DNA from 3 places in the Pseudarthrobacter sp. WHRI 8279 genome. Region 3 is predicted to be linked to each of the others. Evidence: predicted binding sites of a transcription regulator. Region 3 holds the regulator's gene; each other region holds the start of a gene.

Region 1 (7,377 bases), 1.7 Mb from region 3:
GCCAGTGGCCTCGGACCCTGCAATGGTCAGGACAACTGCCGGAGCAGCAGCGGACTGTGGTGCGTCAACGGAAACGGAAGTCATGGCACCATCCTGCCATCCGGCGTCGTCCGCCCGCTTTGTGGGGCTGTACAGCATCCGGATGTGCTGCTGGTCAGGGTTCCAAGACCGCCGCAGCTGGCGGCGGCCCAGCGTCGTGGCCGTGCTCCGCTTCATCGGGCACCTTGACGATTAGGACCACGGCCGAGCGGCCCAGTGCGGCGCAAAATCCGGCCCATAGCACTAAGCCCCACATCGAATACCACCGGGTGCCAATGAGGAAGAGAAGCGTCACCATGCCGGTGACGATGCCGGCCCCACCTATAGCGAGGATGTGAATCCATTGGTTGCGGACAGTCCGCAGAAGCATCCCCGCCAGAAGGGCCAGCGGCATGCCGAGTAGCAGGGCCGCTCCAATTGAGAATACGTACCCCGGGGGACCGAACGGCAGGCCAAAGACAAAGACAGTAAGGGCGGCGCCGAGGAGGAAGGCGGCGGGGCCGAAAGTCACCCTGTGCGGCCGGCTCACCTGGCTTTGGCGATCTGCTGCAGCGCGCGGCCCAGTTCTGGCTGGCTGTAGACGAAGCCCGCGTCCAGCAGCTTCTCCGGCTGGACCCAGCGGCTCTTCAGGACCAGTTCCGTCTCTGTCCGGATCAGTACGGCACCGAGCCGCAGCAGCCAGGCAGGAGTGGGGATGCCGAACCGGGCCCCGTAGGCCCGGCGGACCATGCACATCAGTTCGCGGTTTGTCACTACATCCGGCGAAGCCACGTTCACGGGCCCGGTAATGTCCTTCCGGGCATGCAGGAAACGGACACACCGGTACAGATCCTCCACATGGATCCAGCTGAATTTCTGCGTGCCTGGTCCCATCCGGCCGCCCAAGCCCAGCCGGGCCAGGTTGGCGAACGGCCGCAGCGCGCCGCCGCCGCGGCCCAGGACGATGGCGATCCGCAGCGGAATCTTGCGTGTCCCCGGCGTCACGGCGGCGTCGAGTTCCGCTTCCCAGGCGCGGGCAACGTCCACGGAGAATCCCGTTCCGGGTTCGCCGTCACGTTCCGACTGCGGGCGGTCGACGGCGTTGCGGTAGATGGTGCCGGTGCTCGCGTTGAGCCAGGTGGACGGCGGCTGCCGGCAGAGTGCGATGGCACGGCCAAGTGCCGCCGTGGTGGAAACGCGGGACTCCAGTATGGCGGCCTTGTTCCGGTCGTTGTAGCGGCAGGAGACTGAGCGTCCGGCGAGGTTGACGAGAAGTTCCGCGCCGTCCAGCACGCGGGCAAGGCGGACGTCGTCGTCAGCCCACGCGGCCGACGGTGCGCCCTTGGAACCTCTGCGGCCAATAGTGCGCACGGTCCAGCCGTCCTTCTCGAACCGCGCCCGAAAATACCTGCCGATGAAACCTGAGGCTCCCGCCAGTACCACCGTTCTGGTGCCGCTCATTTTTCCCCCAAATGTGTTTGTTGCGGTTTAGCCGCGGATGCTGCGGCTCAGGCTCAGGAAATCGTCGAGGATCCTGCCCACGCCCGGTATCCGTGCCAGTGAGAGTCCCCGAGTGATCAGCGGAACGGCACCATCCACCAGCCGCCTGGTCCGCTGCTGCCCTTCGGAGGTGTCGTAGACCCAGAAGAGGGTGACGGCCATATAGCAAAGCCACAGCAGCTCCGGAAGATCGGACCTGAGCTTTTTAGGTGCCTGAGGCTTCGCTGCCTCAACTGCCGTGCGGAAGATGGCCAGCGACGCCTCGCGGGCCGCCGTTGAACCGGCTGCGAAAGGATTTACCGGGGACGTCGGGCGGATGGCCGTAGCTATGAAGTCGCCACCAAACCGGTGGTAGGGGGCCATGGCGTCCAGGCCTGTATGGAGGGTGGCCTTGAGCCGGCCGGTGAGGTCGCCAGCATCCTTGAGCGCTTCGGCAGCCCTGGCGGCATGCTCCGCCTGTACCTGCAGATACAGCTCCTGCACCAGGTCATCCTTTGATGCGAAGTAGTAGTAGGCATTGCCCACCGAGATGCCGGCCTCGGCTGCGATGGCCCGCATGGTGGTTTTGGCGAAGCCGATCTCCCGGAACATCCGCAGGGCGACGTCGGCCACCAGCTGGCGCGTCTGCTCGCTCTTTACGGTCATGGGCTTCCCTCAATTTGAACGTGTTCAAGAAAAGTACCACATATTTGAACACGTTCAGATTGAGGCTCATCGCACTGCCTCGCAGCGGCCGCTCCAGCAGTGGGAGAATTAGGGGACAGTGCTAATACAGCCGGTGTTCCCGCCCCTCGGGTACCGAGCGAACCACTACGAACGGACCTCCGCAATGACCCCAGCTTCAGGCCACCACGCCCTGCCCCAGACCCCTCCAGTTCCGGACCGCCCCCGGTTCGCCTCAATCGGCTCCCCGTACTTCGGCATCATGCTGGCGGTCATGGCCGTTGTGCTGATCCTGTCCAACATCGGGGCGTCCAAGGGGGTGGCGATCGGGCCGATCATCACGGACGGCGGCTTCTTCCTCTTCCCGCTGGCGTACATCCTGGGAGACGTCATCAGCGAGGTCTACGGCTTCAAGGTGGCACGCAAAGCCATCCTCACCACCTTTGCGCTGTCCGTCTTCGCATCGCTCTGCTACTGGGCGATCATCGCCCTTCCCGGCTTCGATGACGAGTTCGGAACGTCCAAGCAGGCCGCCCTGGAGGGCGCGCTCGGCCCGGTTCCGCAGATTGTGCTGGCATCGCTGCTGGCCTTCCTGGCCGGGCAGACCATCAACTCCTGGATCATGGTGCGGATGAAGGCCCGCTCCGGCGAGAAGTCCCTGTGGGCCCGCATCATGGGTTCCTCGGTGGCCGGCGAGTTTGTGGACACACTGATCTTCTGCAGCATCGCCGCCTCGGTCATCGGGATAACGGATGCCGCGACCTTTGTGAACTACGTGGTGGTGGGCTTCGTGTACAAGACCCTGGTGGAGTTCATCCTGGTCCCGGTGACGTCGCTGGTGATCCGGTGGGTGAAGAAGCGGGAACCCAGCTACGGGGTCCCGGCGGCAGCGGTGACGAACGCCGCCTAACCGCTGCCCTTGAGGGTCCCGTCCAGCAGGGCCCGCAGTTCCCGGAAGTGCCGTTCCGTCGCCTCCTCGTGGAAGGCCGACGTGTCAGCCATGGAGTAGCCATGGGACGCGCCGCTGTAGACCTCGTTGCTATGCGCGAGGCCCGCCGCGTCGAGAGCCGCCCCCAGCCGGGCGACGGCGTCGGGCCGCATGCTTTGGTCATGGTCGGCGTGGCCGAACACGAACCGCGCCTTCGCCCGGCCCAGCCCCAGGTGCGGGCTGTCCGGCTCGTCTGTTGCCAGCCCTCCGCCGTGGAATCCGCCACAGGCTGCCACCACTTCCGGGTGTGCCGTGGCGGTGCGCACCGCGAGCCTGGCGCCCATGCAATAGCCAAAGGCTCCGACCGGACCCGGCGCAACGCCGTCGAGCGTTCCCAAGGCCGCCACCCAGGCATCGATGTCCGGCAGCGCCTTGTCCGTGGTGAGGCGCCCCACCCGGGGAAAGGCCACCTTGCCGGCCGCCTGCCTGCCCTCCGGCGTGGCCATGTCCCCGCGCGGCGCCAGTTCCGCCGCTGTCCCTTCGCGGTAGAAGACGTTGGGTGCCAGGACCACATAGCCCCAGTCGGCAACGCGCTGGGCCATGTCCCCGATGCGCGGCCGCAGGCCGAAGGCGTCCATGTACAGGATGACGCCGGGGAACGGACCGGTGCCCGTGGACGGGCGCGCCACCAGGGCGTCGGCGGTGCCTTCAGCGGCAGGGATCTGGATCAGCATCGGCTCAGGATACCGGAGCCGAGTACGACGGCGGTCCTCCGGCGGCGTGCCGCCGCTTGCCAGCGCGTGCGGCCGCTTGCCGCGCCAGGCAGGCTACGAGTAGTACTGCCCCAGCGTCTCCGCCTTGAAGTCGAAGAAGGTCCCGTCCTCGATGGCCAGGCGGGCGTCGTCCACCATCTTCACCACGAACCGTTCGTTGTGGATGGAGATCAGCGTGGCGGAAAGCATCTCCTTTGCCTTGAAAAGGTGGTGGATGTAGGCCCGCGAGTAGTTGGTGCAGGCGTAGCAGTCGCAGCCGTCCTGGAGCGGGCCGAAATCGCGCTTGTACTTGGCCCCGGAGAGGTTGAAGCGTCCCTGCGGCGTGTAGAAGGCAGAGTTTCGGGCCACCCGCGTGGGGGAGACGCAGTCAAAAGTGTCCGCACCGTTCTCGATGGCCGTGAAGATGTCGTCCGGCTCGGAGATGCCCAGCAGGTGGCGCGGCTTGTCCTCGGGCAGTTCCTCGTTGCACCAGCGGACAATTGTGCCGAGGTTCTCCTTTTCAAGTGCCCCGCCGATGCCGAACCCGTCGAACGGCATGGCGCCCAGGTCCCGGCAGGCCTTCCGGCGCAGGTCCTCGTACTGCGCGCCCTGGATCACGCCGAACAGGGCCTGGTACGGCTTGCCCGTCCGGGACGACGTCAGCCGGAAGTGCTCCTCGAGGCAGCGGAGCGCCCACAGGCGGGTGCGCTCCAGCGACTCCTCCTGGTACCTGCGGGAGTTCTGCAGGGTGGTCAGCTCATCGAAGGCGAACATGATGTCCGCACCGATCTGGTGCTGCACCTGCATGGAAATTTCGGGGGAGAACCGGTGCCGGTCGCCGTTGAGGTGGCTCTTGAACCACACGCCGTCGTCGTCTATGTGGGCGAGGCGTTCCTTTCCGGGGGCGACGGCGTCATCCGGGCCGGGCGCGCCCGCGGCAGTAACGGTGTTCATGTCAATGACCTTCTTGAAACCCGAGCCCAGGCTCATCACCTGGAATCCGCCGGAGTCCGTGAAGGTGGGCCCGGACCAGTTCATGAAGGCACCAAGGCCGCCTGCCTCGTCCAGGATGTCCGCGCCCGGCTGCAGGTACAGGTGGTAGGCGTTGGCCAGCACAGCCTGCGCGCCGAGGTCCGCTACGGCCTCGGGCAGCACCGCCTTGACGGTGGCTTTGGTTCCGACGGCGATGAACGCCGGGGTCTGGATTTCACCGTGCGGCGTGGAGATGGTGCCGGTCCGTCCCAGGAACTGGCCGCCGTTGGAGGCAACCTGGGCAGCGGATGGCGGGCAGCTCTCACCGAGGCGGGTGCCCACCCGGAAGGAGAATTCCGCCTGCCGGCCCGGCAGGGCGCTGGCCGGAGTGCTGGAGGCCGCGTCAGTCAGGGCAGTTTCAGCCGGGGCGGCGGCGGCAGGGGAGGGGGCTGGGGCGGGGTTGGCTGGCACCGTACAAGTGTGCCAGCATTCTGCCCCGTCCCGGCAACCGCACCGGCTACCGCCTGGCAGGCGACGCTACCGCCCGGCAACCGGGCCGTCAGCCCCGTCAGCTGACCGGTTCGGACGCGGGGTAGTTCTCAGCCCGCCAGGCATCCCAGGAGGAGCGCGCCGATTCGAGCCTTGCGGCGCCCAGGTCGTAGGTGGAAACGATGACCAGGGACCCTTCACCTTCCTCGCGCACGTCCTTGATCGCCGGATGGTCGGCCACCACAAGGAGTCCCTCTCCATGCTCGGCATAGTCGTGGACAGTGAGCCCCACCTGGTGGCTGGTCTTGTACCAGACCGTCCCGCTGATCTCCTCGCCGGTTCCCAGCTTCACCTTGTAGTTTTCCCCCGGCGCCGGGAGATCGGAAAGTCCAAGCTTTTCGATCGCGGAGCCCTGCCCCTCCGTGAGGTGCAGGAACAGGGTGTGGCGCTTGCCGTGCGGATGGCGTTCCAAGGCAAAGCGGAGCTGCTGCAGGAACGTGAGCCAGCCCTGGGTGATGTCCTCGTCCCAGGCAGCCCACTCGGAATCGTGGTCCAGCGCTCCCCGGGTCACGCTGACCTGCGTTCCGTTGGGCACGGGCTTCAACTCAAAGACGTCCCCGCCATGGACGGTAAGGCTGGTGTGGTCGGGCGACTCCTGGACATCGCCGGAGAAGTAGATCTCCTTGATCTCGGAGTCCAGGTCCTCTGCCTGCCAGCCATGCCATTGGGCTACCTTGGACGGTTCACGCAGCATGGTCCAGACCTGCGGCGCGTCGGCGTTGATCACTACGCTGAGATTGTTCGTCATAGCCCCGAATGTACAACTCCGGCCCGGCGCCGGGTAGGGGCCAAATTACCTAACCAGGCGCCGGCGCCCCGTGAGGCCCGGCGTCAGGCGCGGACGGCCTCAAGCTCATTGCTGATGCGCCGCTCCAGCTCGACCATGCCAATGGTTTCGGAGCCGCCGTGGGCACGCAAAAACAGCAGGGACTCCAGCCGCAGCAGCCGCCATTCGCGCTCGGCGTCATGGTTGGAGTTGTCGATGGAGCGGAAGATTTCCTTGTCATACAGGTTGGGCTCATTGAGCGAGCGCTGCCGTACCTTGGCAGCCATCCTGGCCTTGAACGGGTCCGTTTCCTGGTTTTCCGGGGTCCGGATCAGCTTCTCATACACCTCGGCACGCTCCGGCTGGCCGTTCTGGCGGCAGATGTAGCTGGAGAGCGCCAGGGATGCCTCCACGGATGCCCATCGGCCGGGGTTTCCGTCGAAGGGGAGGACGTTGAGGAGGTCCGCCACCGCCAGCGAGCCCTCGGCATCCTTGAGGGTGATGAACAGTTCGTGGGCAAGATCGCTCAGGTCCTTCAGGCAGCTGCCGGACTTGAAGTTGACGCCCTTCGCCAGCCGGTCGGACAGCAGCAGGACGCCCATTGCGTCAGGGTGGGCTTCCGCCGCAGCCTCCACCACGGATTCCGGGGTTCCCTGCGGGGCGGGAATCAGTGCCAGGTCCTCTTCGCTGGGTCCGTTGAAGGCAGGCGGAACCGGCGGGAGGGGAGGCACGACGACGGCGGGAGCGGGGGCAGCGCCAGCAGGCTCTTCGCGGAGCTGCCTGGGCTGCTCCTGCCCTGAGCCCTGCCCAGCCTCCTGCGCTGCGTCCCTCACTGAGTCCTGCCCAGGGCGTGGTGCCCGCGGAAGCTGGGTGACGGCGTCGGGGTTTGCGTCCACCACGGTCACCGTGGTGCCCACGGCGATGCGCAGGGTTCCGCCGCCGGTAAGGCTGGCGAGCACCAGCGCGGGCGCTCCGAAGTCGTCCCGCTCAAGCTCAACCTGATGGACTTCCGCCGTCCGCCCGCCGTCGGGCAGGACGATGTGGGTGCCGGTGGTCAGAGATCCAGCCTGCTGTTCAAGATGGTGCCTGGCGGCTGGTGTTTCGGTCATGGGAGTCCTTAGGTTCTCTTGCGGTCCGCCCTACAGTCTACAAAGGCGGGCGCCTAAAATCGGGGACCCCCAGGTTCCGCGGTATGTGTCAGAAGCCAACGCCGGCGAAGGCCAGCGCCT
Region 2 (7,377 bases), 960 kb from region 3:
CTTCAACGAGGTCCGGGCCAGCAACGCAGATGTCTACGTCACCGCGGACCTCCGCCACCATCCGGCGTCGGAGGCGCGGGAGGCTTCCCTGAACGGCAGGCCCTACCTGATCGACGTTTCGCACTTCGCCAGCGAGTGGCTCTGGCTGCCTGCTGCCGCAGCCGCGCTGGGCAACGTCCTCGCCGACCAGGGCCACGACGTCGAAATCCAGGTCAGCACCACCAACAGCGATCCCTGGGACTTCATCCTTACCCCGGGCTGAGCCCGGAGCCGGTGGGTAAGCGGCGAGGCGGGGGAGCAGGGCAGGCGCTAGAGTCTAGGAAGCGCCGTCCAGGCGCCCGGCTCCGGCCGGAAGGGACCAAGCGGAGGTAACAGTGGCGAAGGCAGCACCGGCGGAACAGTTGAAGTTGCTTGGACTGCAGGGGCTGGATGCCAAACTGAAGTCGCTTGGTAACCGCCGCCGCGCGCTGGAAAACGATCCGCGCATCAGGGACCTTCAAGCTGCCCTCTCTGTGGCCAACGGTGAGCTGGGCGCGGCGAAAGTTGCCGTCCACGACGCCGAAGCCGAACTCAAGCGTGCCGAGGCGGACGTGGAACAGGTTGCCTCGCGCATCCAGCGGGATGAGGCCCGGCTGAACAGCGGCACCGGCCTGTCCAAGGACCTGGTGGCCCTCCAAAAGGACATTGCCTCACTCAACAAACGGCGCTCGGACCTGGAGGACATTGAACTTGAGGTGATGGAGCGCCTTGATTCCCTGCGGGCCACCCAGGCCCGGCAGCAGGGGATTGTGGACGACATCCAGGGATCCTTCGGTACCATTCGCGCCGAACTGGACGCGGAACTGGCCACGGTGGAGGCGGAAGCCAGCGGTCTCCGCGCCCAGCGCACCGAATTCGCTGCCGGCCTCGAGCCGGGCATGCTGGCGATCTACGAAAAGACATTGGCCAGGCGTGGAGTTGGCGCCGCCAGGCTCTTCCACGGCACCTCCGAGGCGTCCGGCATGAAGCTCAGCCCGGGCGACCTTGCTGAAATCAAAGCCGCTGCTGCCGACGATATCGTCTTTTGCCCGGACTCCGGCGCCATCCTGGTCCGGTCCGACGAGTGGGCCTGACCTAACCAGGTAACAGCAGATGTTGTTATGAGCGCTCATAACAACATCTGCTGCGATTCAGTTGGGGAGGGGCGGGGTTTCAGCCCGGCAGGACGATGTTCAAAGCGTGCGGCTTGCGGGCGGAACCGTCCACCAGCTCAGCGTCCCACTTTTCGCGGGCCGCTTTCAGGAGTTCCGACGGCGTTGCCGGGGCCTTTCCGCGCCGCACCAGCAGGTGCCTGGCCAGTTCGCCCCGGGTGTGCTTGGCGAAGTGGCTCACCACCTTGCGCACTCCATTGACGTCGGTAAACACATTGACCGAGACGGTCTGCGCCGCCGGCGGCGCCCATGCCGCCGCGTAAGTGCTGGAGCGGCAATCAACCAGCAGGTGCCCTTCCACTGCAGCGGCAAGGGCCCCGCTAAGCTGCGGCTTCCAGAACGGGGCGAGGCGGCCGACGTCGGGCAGTGATGTGCCCATGGACAGCCGGTAAGCGGGCACGCTGTCGCCAAAACGGATGGCGCCCCAGAGCGCGGAAACCACCACCACGGACTCGTTGGCCTTGCGGCGCTGCCCAGCCGTAAGGGTTTTGTAGCCCAGGGCGTCATACAGCACTCCCGAATAGATCCGGTGGGCCGGAGCCGCCGGTTCGGCATGAAGCCGGGTGTTGCGGCGGACATCCTCCTTCAGCGATGCCCCCACACCCAGCAGCGCGAGCGCATCCTCGTGGGCGCTCACCGTTCCCAGCGCCTCCAGCACTTTGGCGCGGCAGGAGTTCAACTCCGGGAAGCTCAGGGAAGGCCAGTCGACGGCGGAACCGCTGCCGGCGGGTGTCTTGCCTTCGGAAGGGGGAAGCAGAATCAGCACCGTCCGATCCTACCGGCGGCAGGAAAGTGCCGGCTCGCCGGTAGACTGGGGGTGGATGGGTTGACCAGGCGGCCGCGCGTCACGCAAGTGGCTCGAGGAACGTCCGGGCTCCGCAGGGCAGGGTGGTGGGTAACGCCCACTCGGGGTAACCCGCAGGCCAGTGCCACAGAGAACAGACCGCCTGGGTCGCGCCGGTTTGAAAGCGGCACGAACCAGGTAAGGGTGAAACGGTGGTGTAAGAGACCACCAGCTTCCCGGGTGACCGGGAAGGCTAGGTAAACCCCACCCGGAGCAAGGCCAGACAGGACACGTTTGAGGGCTGCCCGCCCGAGTGTCCGGGTAGGCCGCTGGAGGGCGCCGGCAACGGCGTTCGTAGATGGATGGCCGCTACTCCCGTGCCGGTAACGGAACGGGAGCACAGAACCCGGCGTATCGGTCAACCCATCCATTCTTTCCCGGTTTGACCTTGGACGATGGGTTGGGGATGCTGAACCGTGCCCGCAAATGATGACCCGCAAGACAACCCCGGTGCTCCCGCTCCGCAGCAGCTTCCCGGACGTGGTCAGCAGGCTCTTGCCCTTACCGGATTCTTTTCGCTTTCGGTGGCCGCCTGGGCCGCCGCGTCGGTCCCCATCATCCTGCATTCCAGCGGCTGGTTTGCGGTGTCGGTAAAGGCCCCCTGGATGCCGCCGGGCTGGATGTTCAGGAGCATGTGGATGCTGCTGTACGTCGCGGTGGCGGTGGCCGCCTGGCTGGTCTGGCGCAAAGGGTTCCTCACGGGAGGCACCCTGGCGGGCTACCTCATCCAGCTGGTGCTCAACGCCGCGTGGCCGCTGGCGTTCTTCGGGCTGTTTCCGTTGTTCGGCGCCGCTGCCCTCTGGACGGCTTTCCTGGTGATTGGCGGCCTGGGGATATCTGTTGCGTTCCTCATCCTGCGGTTCGGTCCGGTCAGCCCTGCCGCGGGGCTGTTGATGCTTCCCTATCTGTCCTGGGTGGTTTTTTCGTCCAGCCTCAATCTCTATTCGGCCATCCACAATTGACAGGTCCCGCCGCGGCGGACCTCCCTGTGAGTGATTTCACTCGACTGGGGCCGTTTTGCGGAGGCCAGCCAACTTAGAATGGATCCGGACGCAGGAGTTCCTCCGCCGGAGTTGCGTTCGCAGCCGGCGGTTTTTCTTTGCGTAATCCAGGCGCCCGGGGGCCGACCCCCGTGGGCGCAGGTGCCCCTGCACAACATGTGGTGGCCGACAACCGTGTACGAGGACGTATGCGGCTGAACCGAGGAAGGTATTTCTGTGAGCCAGACGTCAGATTCTTGTCTTGATACGTGGATGGGCCGCGAGGCCCTCGCTGAGGCCATGATTCCGGTGATCGGCCGGCTGTACCGCGAAAACAACGTGGTGACCAGCATCCATGGCCGGAGTTTGATCAACAAGTCCACTATGAACATCCTCAAGGCGCACCGTTTTGCGCGCCGCATGAGCAAGGACGAACTCCTCCTGGAGGAGACCGCGCCGCTCCTGAACACCCTGGCCACCCTGGAGCTCGGAGCGGCAGCGATCGACATTGCACGGCTGAACCAGAAGTTCAAGGAAGAGGGCAACGGCGCCACCCTGGAAGAATTCCTCCGCGCGGAACTGGCCGACGTCGTAGGCAAGCGGGGCGGCGATGACCGCACCAGCACCGATGTGGTGCTTTACGGCTTCGGCCGGATCGGCCGGCTGCTGGCCCGCCTCCTGATCGAAAAGGCAGGCGGCGGCCACGGCCTGCGGCTGCGCGCCATCGTCGTGCGCAAGGGTTCGGACAACGACCTCTCCAAGCGCGCCAGCCTGCTGCGCCGCGATTCCGTGCACGGTTCCTTTGAAGGCACCATCCGGATTGACGAGGAAGCCAACACCATTACGGCCAACGGCGTCCAGGTGCAGGTCATCTACTCCGACAACCCGGCAACCATCGACTACACCGCCTACGGCATCAACAACGCCCTGGTCGTGGACAACACCGGGCGCTGGCGTGATTCCGAAGGACTTTCCCAGCACCTGCAGAGCAAGGGTGTTGCACGGGTGCTCCTGACTGCCCCCGGCAAGGGCGACCTGAAGAACATCGTGCACGGCATCAACCAGGGCACCATCGAGGACACGGACCAGATTGTGTCCGCAGCGTCCTGCACCACCAACGCCATCACGCCTGTACTTAAGGCGATCAACGACAAGTTCGGCGTGGTCCATGGGCATGTGGAGACCGTCCACTCTTTCACCAATGACCAGAACCTGATCGACAACTTCCACAAGGGCGACCGCCGCGGCCGGTCCGCAGCACTGAACATGGTTATCACGGAGACCGGCGCCGCGAAGGCAGTGGCCAAGGCGCTCCCCGAGCTGCTTGGCAAACTGACCGGCAGTTCCATCCGCGTTCCCACCCCGGACGTGTCCCTTGCCATCCTGAACCTGAGCCTGGAGAACGGGACCACCAAGGACGAGGTCAACAACTACCTGCGGGAAATGTCCCTGCACTCGGAGCTGCGCAAGCAGATCGACTACATCGACTCGCCCGAGGTGGTGTCCACCGACTTCGTCGGGTCCCGGCGCGCGGGCATCGTTGATGGCCTTGCCACGATCTCGAACGACAAGAACCTGGTGCTGTACGTCTGGTACGACAACGAGTTCGGCTACAGCTGCCAGGTGGTCCGCGTCATGGAGGAAATGGCAGGCGTGAACCCGCCGTCGTTCCCGGCGAAGGAAAGCGCAGCAGCCCTCGCTGCCATCGCTGTCTAGGCTCCCTTCGGGTCGCTCCCGATTTCCCGGCTGATGGTGCTGGAATCAGCCGGGAAACGGGACCACACTGGTGGCATGGAAAATGATTCGACGCTTCAGCACGAGACAACCCTTGAGCACGCCCTTGACGTCGCCAAAGCCAACCACAAAGAGGCGGTCCGGCTGCTTGAGGGCGCCCGGGCCGCGTACAAAACGGGCGACGCCAGCGCGGACCGGGTGCGCCAGCTGGAAGGGCTGCTGGCTATAGCCGAGGAAGACCTTCGAAGGGTGATGCGGGAGCAGTAGTCCCGCCCGGTGTGACCTTTCACTCGCCCTCAACACTGTGGATATCGGCGGGCATGCCGGGCGGGTGTCCTAGGCTCTTCTGGTGCATGAGAACACCGGAAGCCCAGGAACCGCATGACCGTGAGCTGGTCCTCATACAGACGGGCGCGCCGGCGTTCCCGGCAGGCGTGGGGAATCCTGGCAGCAGCGGCAGTGTCTGCACTGGCGGCCCTGTTCTGGTTCTTCACCGCAGGGCAGTTCGCCCTTGCGGAACCTGCCGTTTCCGGCCCCACCGAAGCCCCTGTTTTTGACCCGGCGTGGATGAAACCCGTTGAGCCTGTCCACCCGGTGCCCCCAGGTACTGCCCTGGCCGCCCTGGAAGGGCTGGCCGTGAAGGGACGGGCCGCCTCATCGGACTACAGCCGGGAAGCCTTTGGCCCCGCCTGGCAGGACGTGGACCGGAACGGATGCGATACCCGCAACGACATCCTGCGGCGCGACCTCACTGCCGTGGTGATGACGGAAGGCTCCAAATGCCGGGTGGCCGCGGGGTCGTTCCAGGAGCCCTATACCGCACAGTTTGTGGACTTCCGCCGCGGTTCCGAGAGCAGCCGGGCAGTCCAGATCGACCATGTGGTCGCCCTGTCTGACGCCTGGCAGAAGGGCGCCCAGGCCCTGGCGGCGGGGCGGCGGCAGAGCCTCGCCAACGATCCCCTTAACCTCATCGCCGCCGACGGTCCGGCCAACCAGCAGAAGGGCGCCGGCGACGCCGCCACCTGGCTCCCCAAGAACAAGTCGATCCGGTGCCACTATGTGGCGCGCCAGATTTCGGTGAAGGCAGCCTACGGGCTCTGGGTCACCGCAGCGGAAAAGGACGCCATGAAGCGTGTCCTGGGATCCTGCCCCGGACAACAGACTGTTGCCGCCCGCTGAGCCATAACCGCGGCTGGATCGCATTACCGTTCAAGCACGGCCGCTGCCGGGCCAAGGCGCCCGGGCCGCTCCGCCGTCGGGCCTAGTGGCCGAAAGGGTCCGGATCCACGCCTGGCATCCAGGTCAGGCCGGGAACACCCCAGCCGTTCTTCTTCGCCAGCTTCATGGCCTTGCGTTTGTACCGGTCCATGAGCCGGTTCACGTACAGCTTGCCGTCCAGGTGGTCATATTCGTGCTGGATGACGCGGGCAAACCAGTCCGTGGCCTCGAACCTGACCGGCTGCCCGAACCCGTCGAACCCTTCAACGCGGGCCCATTCGGCGCGCTTGAGCGGGTACTGTCCGCTGGGAAAGGACAGGCACCCTTCCTCTTCCTCGTCAGGATCCGGAACGGCACCGGAAATCTTGGACAGGGTCAGGACGGGATTGACCACCACGCCGGTGGGGGGAGCGCCGTCGTCGTTGGCGTACTTGTACACGAAGATCCTCTTGCCCACACCCACCTGGGGTGCCGCGAGGCCCACGCCGTTGGCGGCGTCATTCGTTTCGAACATGTCCGCTATCAAGGTGCGCAGTTCGTCGTCGAAGACTTCCACCTCGGAAGCCCGGCGGTGCAGTACGGGTTCTCCCCAGATGGTGATTGGCAGAACGGTCATCTTCAGGTGGTCCTTCGGCGGTTTCTCGTGCAAAGAAAAATGTGCAGGATCAGTGAAAAAAGAAGGAGGCCGCACCGGTTATCCGGTGCGGCCTCCTGTGCGGACGGCTGCACATACCGTCCCGTGAGGGTGAGCTACGGGGGTTGAACCCGCGACCTCCTGGACCACAACCAGGCGCTCTGCCAACTGAGCTAAGCCCACCATGTGCCTGCAGATTTACCGGCGAACCGGCCCTCTGGAAAGGCAACTCATATAGCTTACCTGCTCTTCAGGGGTGCTTTGTCCACTTTGGCCGATTTCACGGAAAAATCCGTGAAAGGTGGCGCAGATTACGCTTCCGGTGCATCCCCGGCCGCCGTGATGCGCTTGGCGATCCGCTGGGCTGTGGCGCTGTCCGGCCCTGGCGAGGGCACGAACACAGCTTCGCGGTAGTAGCGGAGCTCGTCAATGGAGTCCTTGATGTCCCCCAGGGCGCGGTGTCCGCCCTTCTTCGCCGGCGACTGGAAGTAGGCCCGGGCGAACCAGCGGCGGGAAAGCTCCTTGATGGTGCTGACGTCGATCACCCTGTAGTGCAGGTGCTCCACCACTGCGGGCATGTCGCGGGACAGGAACACGCGGTCCGTCCCCACGGAGTTGCCGCCCAGGGGTGCCTTGCGCGGATCCGGGACCCACTTGGAGATGTACTCCATGACGGCGGCTTCGGCCTCGGCCATCGTCTTGCCATGCGGCAGCTCGTTAAGGAGCCCTGATTTGGTGTGCATGTCCCGGACAAAGTCGTTCATCTGGGCCACTGCG
Region 3 (7,377 bases):
GCCTTCATCGCTCCCGCGGCATAATTCTTTCCCGCATTGGCACCCCGGCCCTGGACTCCCGCAGTCCGGCGCCGGGGTGCCGTCCTTTAAGGGCGCCGCTCTTCACCGCCAGCGCGCAGTACCGTCACGCCGCGGGTGTCCAGGGACGGGACTACAGTGAACGCCATGAGCAACTCTCCCAGCGGACCCCGGAACGGTTTCGCCGAGCTGTTTTCCGTTACCGCCCGGCCCACCGAGATTAAGGTCTCGTTCTGGATCTGGTTTGTGGGAGGGGTCCTTGCCCTGCTGGGCGGACTCCTGGGGATGCTGGCGTCCCTGGTGCTCTTTGCCGTAGCGCCCGCGGCCGCTGCAGCCGTCGTCGCACTGATGCTGCTGGGCGCTGCCGTGGGGGCCGCGCAGATGGTTCTAGCGGTCAAGATGAAGGCCGGCCGGCAGTGGGCCAGGGTGGCCCTGACGGTACTGGCCGGGATCACCCTGGTCCTGGCCGCGGTTAATACGGCGGCAGGCATGGGGCAGGGTGCCGGAAACTGGACAGCCTTCCTTGTCAGCCTGGCGGCAACGGTCCTTCTGTGGCTGCCGAATTCCCAGGCATGGTTCGCAGCGGTTGCGGGCCGGAATACCTCTTCCGAATGACCCACAAGGAGCCCGCCCGGGGGTACGGTGGACTTAAGTGATGCTGGGGGTAGGGGACAGGACCGAGCCCGGCGACCTACCTGGAACCCGACACGCAAAAGGACCGCCCATGAGCACTCCCCCCGTCCCGCCTCCCGTTCCGAACGATCCCGAGTCCGGCGGCGAGGCTCCGCGCTACGGCCAGAACGCACCGCAGTATGGCCAAAACCAGCCCCAGTACGGGCAGCAGTCCGGAACCCCGCAGTATGGACAGAACGCACCGCAGTACGGGCAGAACCCGCCGCAGTACGGCCAGTCCGGCGCTCCCCAGTACGGCCAGAACCCGCCGCAGTACGGGCAGAACCCGCCCGCGGCCCCCGGCTACGGCCAGCAGCCGTATGGCCAGTCCCCCTATGCGCAGTATCCCTCCGAGCAGCCGCAGCCGACCGGCAGCACCGGCGTTCCCCAGATGGTCAACATCTCCTTCTGGTTGATGATCGCTTCCGCCGCGATCTTCGTCATTTCGATGCTGACCGGCCTGACCACGCTGGACGATCCCATGTTCCGCGACGCCTTTGAGACCCAGATCGAGGGCAGCGGGGCGGGAGTCACGTACGAGGATATGAAGGGCGTCATCGCCGGAACCTTGGTGGTGTTTGCCATCATCGGCCTTGCCCTCTACCTGCTGGTGGCGTTCTTCGTCCGCAAGGGCAAGAACTGGGCACGGATCCTGGGCACGGTCTTCGCGGCACTGTCCATCTTCGGCCTCTTTGGCCCGCCCAGCTTCGCAACCATCGGCACCCTGCTGGGGATTGCGGCCATTGTGTTGCTCTACCTGCCGGCCTCGGCTCCGTATTTCCGCCGCCAGCAGCCGTTCGCCAACCCATACGGCGGCAACATGGGGAACCCGTACGGCCGGTAACCCCAAGCACTCCCACCCTTCGGGCGTGGGCACCGGGACCAGCCGCTGACGGAATCTAGGCGGTCTGCCCCGGGGCCTGCGCCCGTTGTGCGTGATAGGCCAGGATCTGCAGTTCCGTTGCCATGTCCACCTTGCGGAGGTTCACGCCCTCCGGGACCTGGAGCATGATCGGGGCGAAACTCAGGACGCTGCGGACCCCGGCCGCCACCACACGGTCGCACACATCCTGGGCAACCGAGGCGGGAAGGGCAAGGACCACCATATTGGCCCCGGTGCGGTGCAGCACCGTTTCCAGATCCGCCACGTCGCTGACGCGCAGCCAGCCCACCTCGTTGCCCACCACCATCTGGTCCGCATCAAAGATGGCCACGACGTCGAAGCCCCGGGATTCGAAGCCTCCATACCGTGCGAGGGCCTTGCCCAGGTTGCCGGCGCCGACGATGGCCACTTTCCAGTCATGGGTGAGTCCCAAGGCAGCGGCGATGTGCCGGCTCAGGTACTGCACCTCGTAACCGACTCCGCGGGTGCCGTAGGAGCCCACGTGGGAGAGGTCCTTGCGGAGCGTTGCGGAGCTGACGCCTGAGGCTTCGGCAAGGGATTCTGAGGAGACCCGTTCCACTCCCTCTGCCAGGAGTGTATTGAGGGCACGAAGATAGAGGGTCAGCCGGGCCACTGCAGCGGGCGGAATCTGTTTGGCTGCCGTGCCCGCAGGTTCCGGCAGGTCCGGGACAGCCTGGGGGGTTGAATCCAGCGAAGCCACCAGCCCCTCCCTCGCATCGCGTTGTGACTCCACTCTAGGGCCCAACCGGCAATGCCATCAAAGCAGGTGCCACCGATGCAGGGAAGACTCTGGACCGCGCCATGCCGGGTGCTGCTCCCCTACTGTGCCATGGCCCGCTGGAGCACGCGTTCCAGCCGGGCTTCGTCGATTTTCCAGAAATCGCGCTGCACCCCGTCCACCAGAACCACCGGGATTTCTTCCGCGTAGCGTTCACGGAGTTCCGGCTGGTTGTCCACCAACTCCTCGGACCACTGAAGTCCCAGCGAGGACGTAACCCGGCTGACGGCGTCGCGCGCGTCTTCGCAAAGGTGGCAGTCTGCCTTGGTGATCAGGACAACGCGGGGTGTGGCCATGCCTTAACCGTAGCCCCGTTCCCACGGCACCCGCGACGCCGGGCCTGTGGGAACAAGGCTAAACCGGGATTGAACAGCGGATTGACTAGACTCGACTGCATGCCCGAGGAGAAGTACGTTGCCGTAGTCACCAAGCCGGTTGCTGCGCCGCAACCGGGCGAGGCGGCGTTCTTCGATGTGGACAACACCCTGATGCGCGGCGCGAGCCTCTTCCACGTTGCCAGGAAGATGCACCAGCGCGGGGCGTTCACCATGGCCCAGGCCGCCGGCTTCGCGTGGAAGCAGTTCAAGTTCGTGGCCCGCGGGGAAAACATGGACGATGTCCATGCCGTCCGTGACTCCGCACTGACGCTGGCCGCAGGGATTACGGTGGATGACATCAAGGCGCTCGGCGAAGAGGTCTACGACGAGATGATCGCCTCCCGCATCTGGCCCGGCGCCAAAGCGCTGGCGGAGCAGCACCTGCGCGTGGGCCGGCGGGTGTGGCTGGTGACGGCCACCCCCATCGAGGTGGCCACGGTGATCTCCACCCGCCTGGGACTGACCGGCGCCCTGGGGACCGTAGGCGAAATTTCCGAAGGCATGTACACCGGGCGGCTGGTGGGTGACATCCTGCACGGCTCGGCCAAGGCGGTTGCCGTCCAGGCCGTGGCCGACGCCGAGGACCTGGACCTCAAGCGCTGCTGGGCGTACAGCGACTCCTACAACGACATTCCGCTGCTGACGCTGGTGGGCCACCCGGTGGCCATCAACCCGGATGCCCGCCTGCGCCGGCACGCCCGGGACAACAACTGGCCGGTCTACGATTTCCGGTCCGGCCGGCGCGCGGCCACCTTCGGGCTCAAAGCCGCAACGGCCGGCGGCGCCGTCTACGGGCTCTGGAAGGGCTTCGCCCGCATCCGCGGCCCGCGCATCTAGGTTGGGGTGCCAGCACAAAGAAATGCCCGCCGCCTCGGAAGGCGACGGGCATTTCCGCGCTGTTCGAAGTATCTCTACTTCTTGTTGCGGCGCTGGTGACGGGTCTTGCGAAGCAGCTTGCGGTGCTTCTTCTTGGCCATACGCTTGCGACGCTTCTTAATAACTGAACCCACGTAAGTTCCTTACAAACTAGATGCAGTACCTGTCTGATGGAAATTGTTCGTGGACAGAGCTACGAACTGAACAACTGACAGATTCTTACAATGACGTAAAACGTTCCTTAACAGGGTACCGCTTCCGGGAGGCGGCTACGGACAGCTGCTCAGGCTGTCTCGGTGTGACCGTCCACAACCGCACCTTTGAGGTACTGTTCGACGGCTTGTTCCGGAACCCGGTAGGAGCGGCCGAAGCGCACTGCCGGCATCTCGCCGGAGTGCACCAGCCGGTACACGGTCATTTTGGAGACGCGCATGACCTGGGCTACTTCAGCCACGGTCAGGAACTTCGCGTTGGAGAAGTTCTGTTCTGCCGACATTTCCCTATATTCCTTTGCTGACGGATGGACAACAGTGACCCCAGGTACGTGCCAATGCGGTGTTCCGATGCTGAGCCATCCACCAACCACCTATCTAGATACTCTAGATGTTCCTGTGGCAGAAGTGAAAGTAGTAGATCCCCCTAATTCGCTTCCCGGCGCTTGCGCGCGGAGGCCGCCAGCTGGTCCAGGACAGATACCGAAACGTCCCAGTCCATGCAGGCATCTGTAACGCTCTGCCCGTAGACGAGCCCAGCCCGGCCGGCCGCGTGCTCTGCAACATCCAGATTCTGTGCTCCGCCCACCAGGAAGCTTTCGAGCATGACGCCGGCAACCGCCTGGGCGGACGTGCCGCCGTCCTCCAGCTGCGCACCGATCTCCAGCGCCACCTCCGCCTGCCGGTGGTGGCTCTTGCCGCTGTTGGCGTGGCTGGCGTCCACAATCAGGCGCGGGTTCAGCTGCTTGCCGGCCAGCGTGGCAGAAGCCGCCCCGACGTCGGCAGCAGAGTAGTTGGGTCCCTTGCGTCCGCCGCGGAGGATCACATGGGTGTCCGGGTTTCCGGCGGTGGACACCAGTGCCGCCCGGCCGTCACCGTCAATGCCGAGGAACGCCTGGGCTGCGGCCGCTGCACCGCAGGCGTCGATGGCCACCTGGAGGTCGCCGTCGGTCCCGTTCTTGAAGCCGATGGGCATGGACAGTCCGGACGCGAGCTGCCGGTGGATCTGGCTTTCGGTGGTGCGCGCCCCGATGGCGCCCCAGGAGATCAGGTCGGCCATGTACTGCGGGCTGATGGGCTCGAGGAACTCAGTTGCGGTGGGGAGGCCCAGGGCGGTCACCTGCTGCAGGAACTGCCGGGCGATCCGCAGGCCGGTGACCATGTCGTGGCTGCCGTCCAGCCGGGGATCGTTGATCAGGCCCTTCCAGCCCACAGTGGTACGGGGCTTTTCGAAGTAGGTCCGCATCACGATCAGCAGGTCTTCCCTGTGCTTCTCGGCCTGGCTGACCAGCCGGCGGGCGTACTCCAGCCCGGCTTTGGGATCGTGGATGGAGCAGGGGCCCACGATGACCAGCAGGCGGTCGTCCACGCCGTCCATGATGGCGCGGACTTCATCGCGTCCGCGTTCGACGACGTCCGCCACCCGGGCGTCCAGGGGCAGTTCCGCGATGAGTTCGGACGGGGTGGGCAGCGCCGTGAATTCGCTGACACGCAGGTTCGAGGTCGACTTCGCCGCGTCTTCCGTGCGGGAGATGCCGGCGTTGGTGCTTGCGGGGGCTGTTGCGGTGCTCATGGTGGGGTCCTGTTCCAGATGGGAAGCGGGCCCGGATCAGAACCCGCCGGAGAAACGGCGAAGGGCAGAGAATGATCTCTGCCCTGTTGGCTCTGAAGGAAAGTTGGATGCGTGTCAGTTAGACGCAGGCCCCTCCAGAGCCAACGAAAAATACGCATACCAACGGTTTGTCATGCCATGAACCATAACCGCAGGTTCCGCTCATTGCCAAAACAGTTACGTCGCGTCACGGGACAGGCTTGCCACCAGCTCGGCATGCTTCCCGTCCGTGAGGCGGTACCAGTACATGATGCCCACGGCTGCCAGTACCAGGGCGCCGGGAAGCAGCCCCGCGGCTGCCCGGATGGCAAGGGTTGCGGATTCCGGCTGCCCTGCCGCACCCGAGGCGTAGCCGCCCCAGGCCAGGGAAAAGGCCACCACGCCGGCGCCGAAGCCCATGCCCAGCTTCCTGGTGGCGGCCAGGAGCGCGTAATTGATGCCCTGCACCCGGACCCCGGTCTTCCACTCGCCGTATTCCACGGTGTCCGCGATCAGTGCCCAGGTGACGATACTGACCGACGCGGACGCAAGCAGTCCGAGCACCAGGCCTGCCACGCCAAGCAGGGGCACCTCCGCGGGGGCCAGGAAAACCAGCACACCGCCAACGGCACCCAGGCCGGCGCCGGCGCTGTACACGGCACGCTTGCCCCAGCGCGCCACCGGACGCGGAATGAGGACCGCCAGGGTGAGCGTGATGGCCACCTGCGCGGCGGCCATGAGGGGAAAGAGGTCCACCCGGGACAGGACATCGCGGAGGTAGTAGAACTGGGATGCTCCCGTGGCCGATGTTCCGGTGACAAAAAGCACCGAGCTGACGCAGAGGATGACCAGCGGCGAGTTGGCCTTCAGCGCCGCCATGCTCTGGCTGAGGGTGATTTTGGGGACGCTGCCGGGAACTTGCTCGGCACAGGCGGCACCCGTAAAGGCGTAGAGGGCAGAGCCCACCACGGCGAACGTGATGGTCAGCCAGGTGAAGACCTGCTGCATGTCCTGCCCGGCCCCCAGGAGCGGCGCGATGAAGAAGCCCAGCGTGGCTCCAACGGAGAGTCCGCCAAGGGTCCGTGCACCGCCCAGCCGGGCACGCTGCGTGGCGTCCTGCGTCATGGCCCCCACCAGGCAGCCGTAGGGAACATTGACCGTGCTGTAGGCGATGCACACCAGGCCGTAGGTGCAGTAGGCGTAGAGCAGCTTCAGGGACGGATCGACATCCGGGACATGGAAGACGGCCACGCTCAGCAGGAGCGGGATGAAGCCGAACATCAGGAACGGCCGGAACTTGCCCCACCGCCTGCTGTGGACGCGGTCCACGATGCGCCCGGCGGCGATGTCCGTGAACGCATTGAAGACCCGCAGGACAAGCAGCAGGGTTCCCGCTGCTGCCGCCCCGATCCCCGCAACATCCGTGTAGTAGACGAGCAGGAACATGTTCCCTGTGCTGATGATCATGCTGTTGGCGGCATCGCCGGCGCCGTAGGCAAAGACGCTGAGCCTGCTGAGTTTCTTCATCACTTCCTGTTTCCGCAGGCTGGGAAACCGTTTTCTCCACCCGCAGAAGGAACTTACCCCAAAATCTTGCGCAAAAACAGCAGCTGGCGGATCCAGTGGTGTTCCTGGCCGCCCTCGTGGTTGTTGAACCGGTACACCTCGATCTCCTTGTCTGCACCGGTTCCGGAAGAGCCCGCTGTTCCGGCACCGTAGGCGTTGAAGCTCGCAAAGACCGTCGACGGCGGGCAGATGTCGTCCATCTGGGCGGCGGAGTACAGCGCAGGCGCTGTTGCCCAGCGGGCCAGGTTCACGCCGTCGAAATAGCGCAGGACGGCGAGTGCGGCGTCATACCGGTCCCGGTGCCGTGCCAGGAACTGGGCGATTTCCGGGTACGGCCCGCGCGGTGTGATGTCGATGGCCCGGGGAAAGTCCTGGAGGAACGG

Evidence for each region. The regulator Rex, encoded in region 3, represses fermentation and respiration genes when NADH is low (regulators of the CRP and FNR family bind a similar motif). The targets are predictions, from matches to a motif close to CTTGTGAANNNNTTCACAAG.
Region 1: ABRP28_RS18990 (queuosine precursor transporter) is a predicted target of Rex. The motif match lies at 2,205-2,224, and genes of this name have one in related genera.
Region 2: ABRP28_RS06725 (glyceraldehyde-3-phosphate dehydrogenase) is a predicted target of Rex. The motif match lies at 3,020-3,039, and genes of this name have one in related genera.

What each region holds. Positions count from the first base shown of each region.
Region 1 is NZ_CP168162.1:4,122,738-4,130,114, forward strand. It holds gene ABRP28_RS18970 (hydroxymethylpyrimidine/phosphomethylpyrimidine kinase) at 1-84, opposite strand, end outside; gene ABRP28_RS18975 (hypothetical protein) at 155-550, opposite strand; gene ABRP28_RS18980 (TIGR01777 family oxidoreductase) at 565-1,479, opposite strand; gene ABRP28_RS18985 (TetR family transcriptional regulator) at 1,507-2,163, opposite strand; gene ABRP28_RS18990 (queuosine precursor transporter) at 2,348-3,091, shown strand; gene ABRP28_RS18995 (dienelactone hydrolase family protein) at 3,088-3,843, opposite strand; gene tgt (tRNA guanosine(34) transglycosylase Tgt) at 3,937-5,244, opposite strand; gene ABRP28_RS19005 (SRPBCC domain-containing protein) at 5,402-6,130, opposite strand; gene ABRP28_RS19010 (DUF6707 family protein) at 6,214-7,257, opposite strand; gene ABRP28_RS19015 (NUDIX hydrolase family protein) at 7,346-7,377, opposite strand, start outside.
Region 2 is NZ_CP168162.1:1,484,271-1,491,647, reverse strand. It holds gene ABRP28_RS06750 (Nif3-like dinuclear metal center hexameric protein) at 1-262, shown strand, start outside; gene ABRP28_RS06745 (C4-type zinc ribbon domain-containing protein) at 375-1,112, shown strand; gene ABRP28_RS06740 (peroxide stress protein YaaA) at 1,192-1,956, opposite strand; RNA gene rnpB (RNase P RNA component class A) at 2,013-2,404, shown strand; gene ABRP28_RS06730 (TspO/MBR family protein) at 2,451-2,996, shown strand; gene ABRP28_RS06725 (glyceraldehyde-3-phosphate dehydrogenase) at 3,252-4,730, shown strand; gene ABRP28_RS06720 (hypothetical protein) at 4,806-5,015, shown strand; gene ABRP28_RS06715 (HNH endonuclease family protein) at 5,130-5,927, shown strand; gene def (peptide deformylase) at 6,010-6,582, opposite strand; tRNA gene ABRP28_RS06705 (tRNA-His) at 6,711-6,783, opposite strand; gene orn (oligoribonuclease) at 6,912-7,377, opposite strand, start outside.
Region 3 is NZ_CP168162.1:2,446,490-2,453,866, forward strand. It holds gene ABRP28_RS11280 (YceI family protein) at 1-24, shown strand, start outside; gene ABRP28_RS11285 (hypothetical protein) at 166-633, shown strand; gene ABRP28_RS11290 (hypothetical protein) at 743-1,534, shown strand; gene ABRP28_RS11295 (redox-sensing transcriptional repressor Rex) at 1,590-2,294, opposite strand; gene ABRP28_RS11300 (glutaredoxin family protein) at 2,414-2,668, opposite strand; gene ABRP28_RS11305 (HAD-IB family hydrolase) at 2,768-3,586, shown strand; gene ABRP28_RS11310 (30S ribosomal protein bS22) at 3,661-3,759, opposite strand; gene ABRP28_RS11315 (helix-turn-helix domain-containing protein) at 3,909-4,121, opposite strand; gene ABRP28_RS11320 (3-deoxy-7-phosphoheptulonate synthase) at 4,265-5,410, opposite strand; gene ABRP28_RS11325 (glycoside-pentoside-hexuronide (GPH):cation symporter) at 5,627-6,955, opposite strand; gene ABRP28_RS11330 (acetylxylan esterase) at 7,009-7,377, opposite strand, start outside.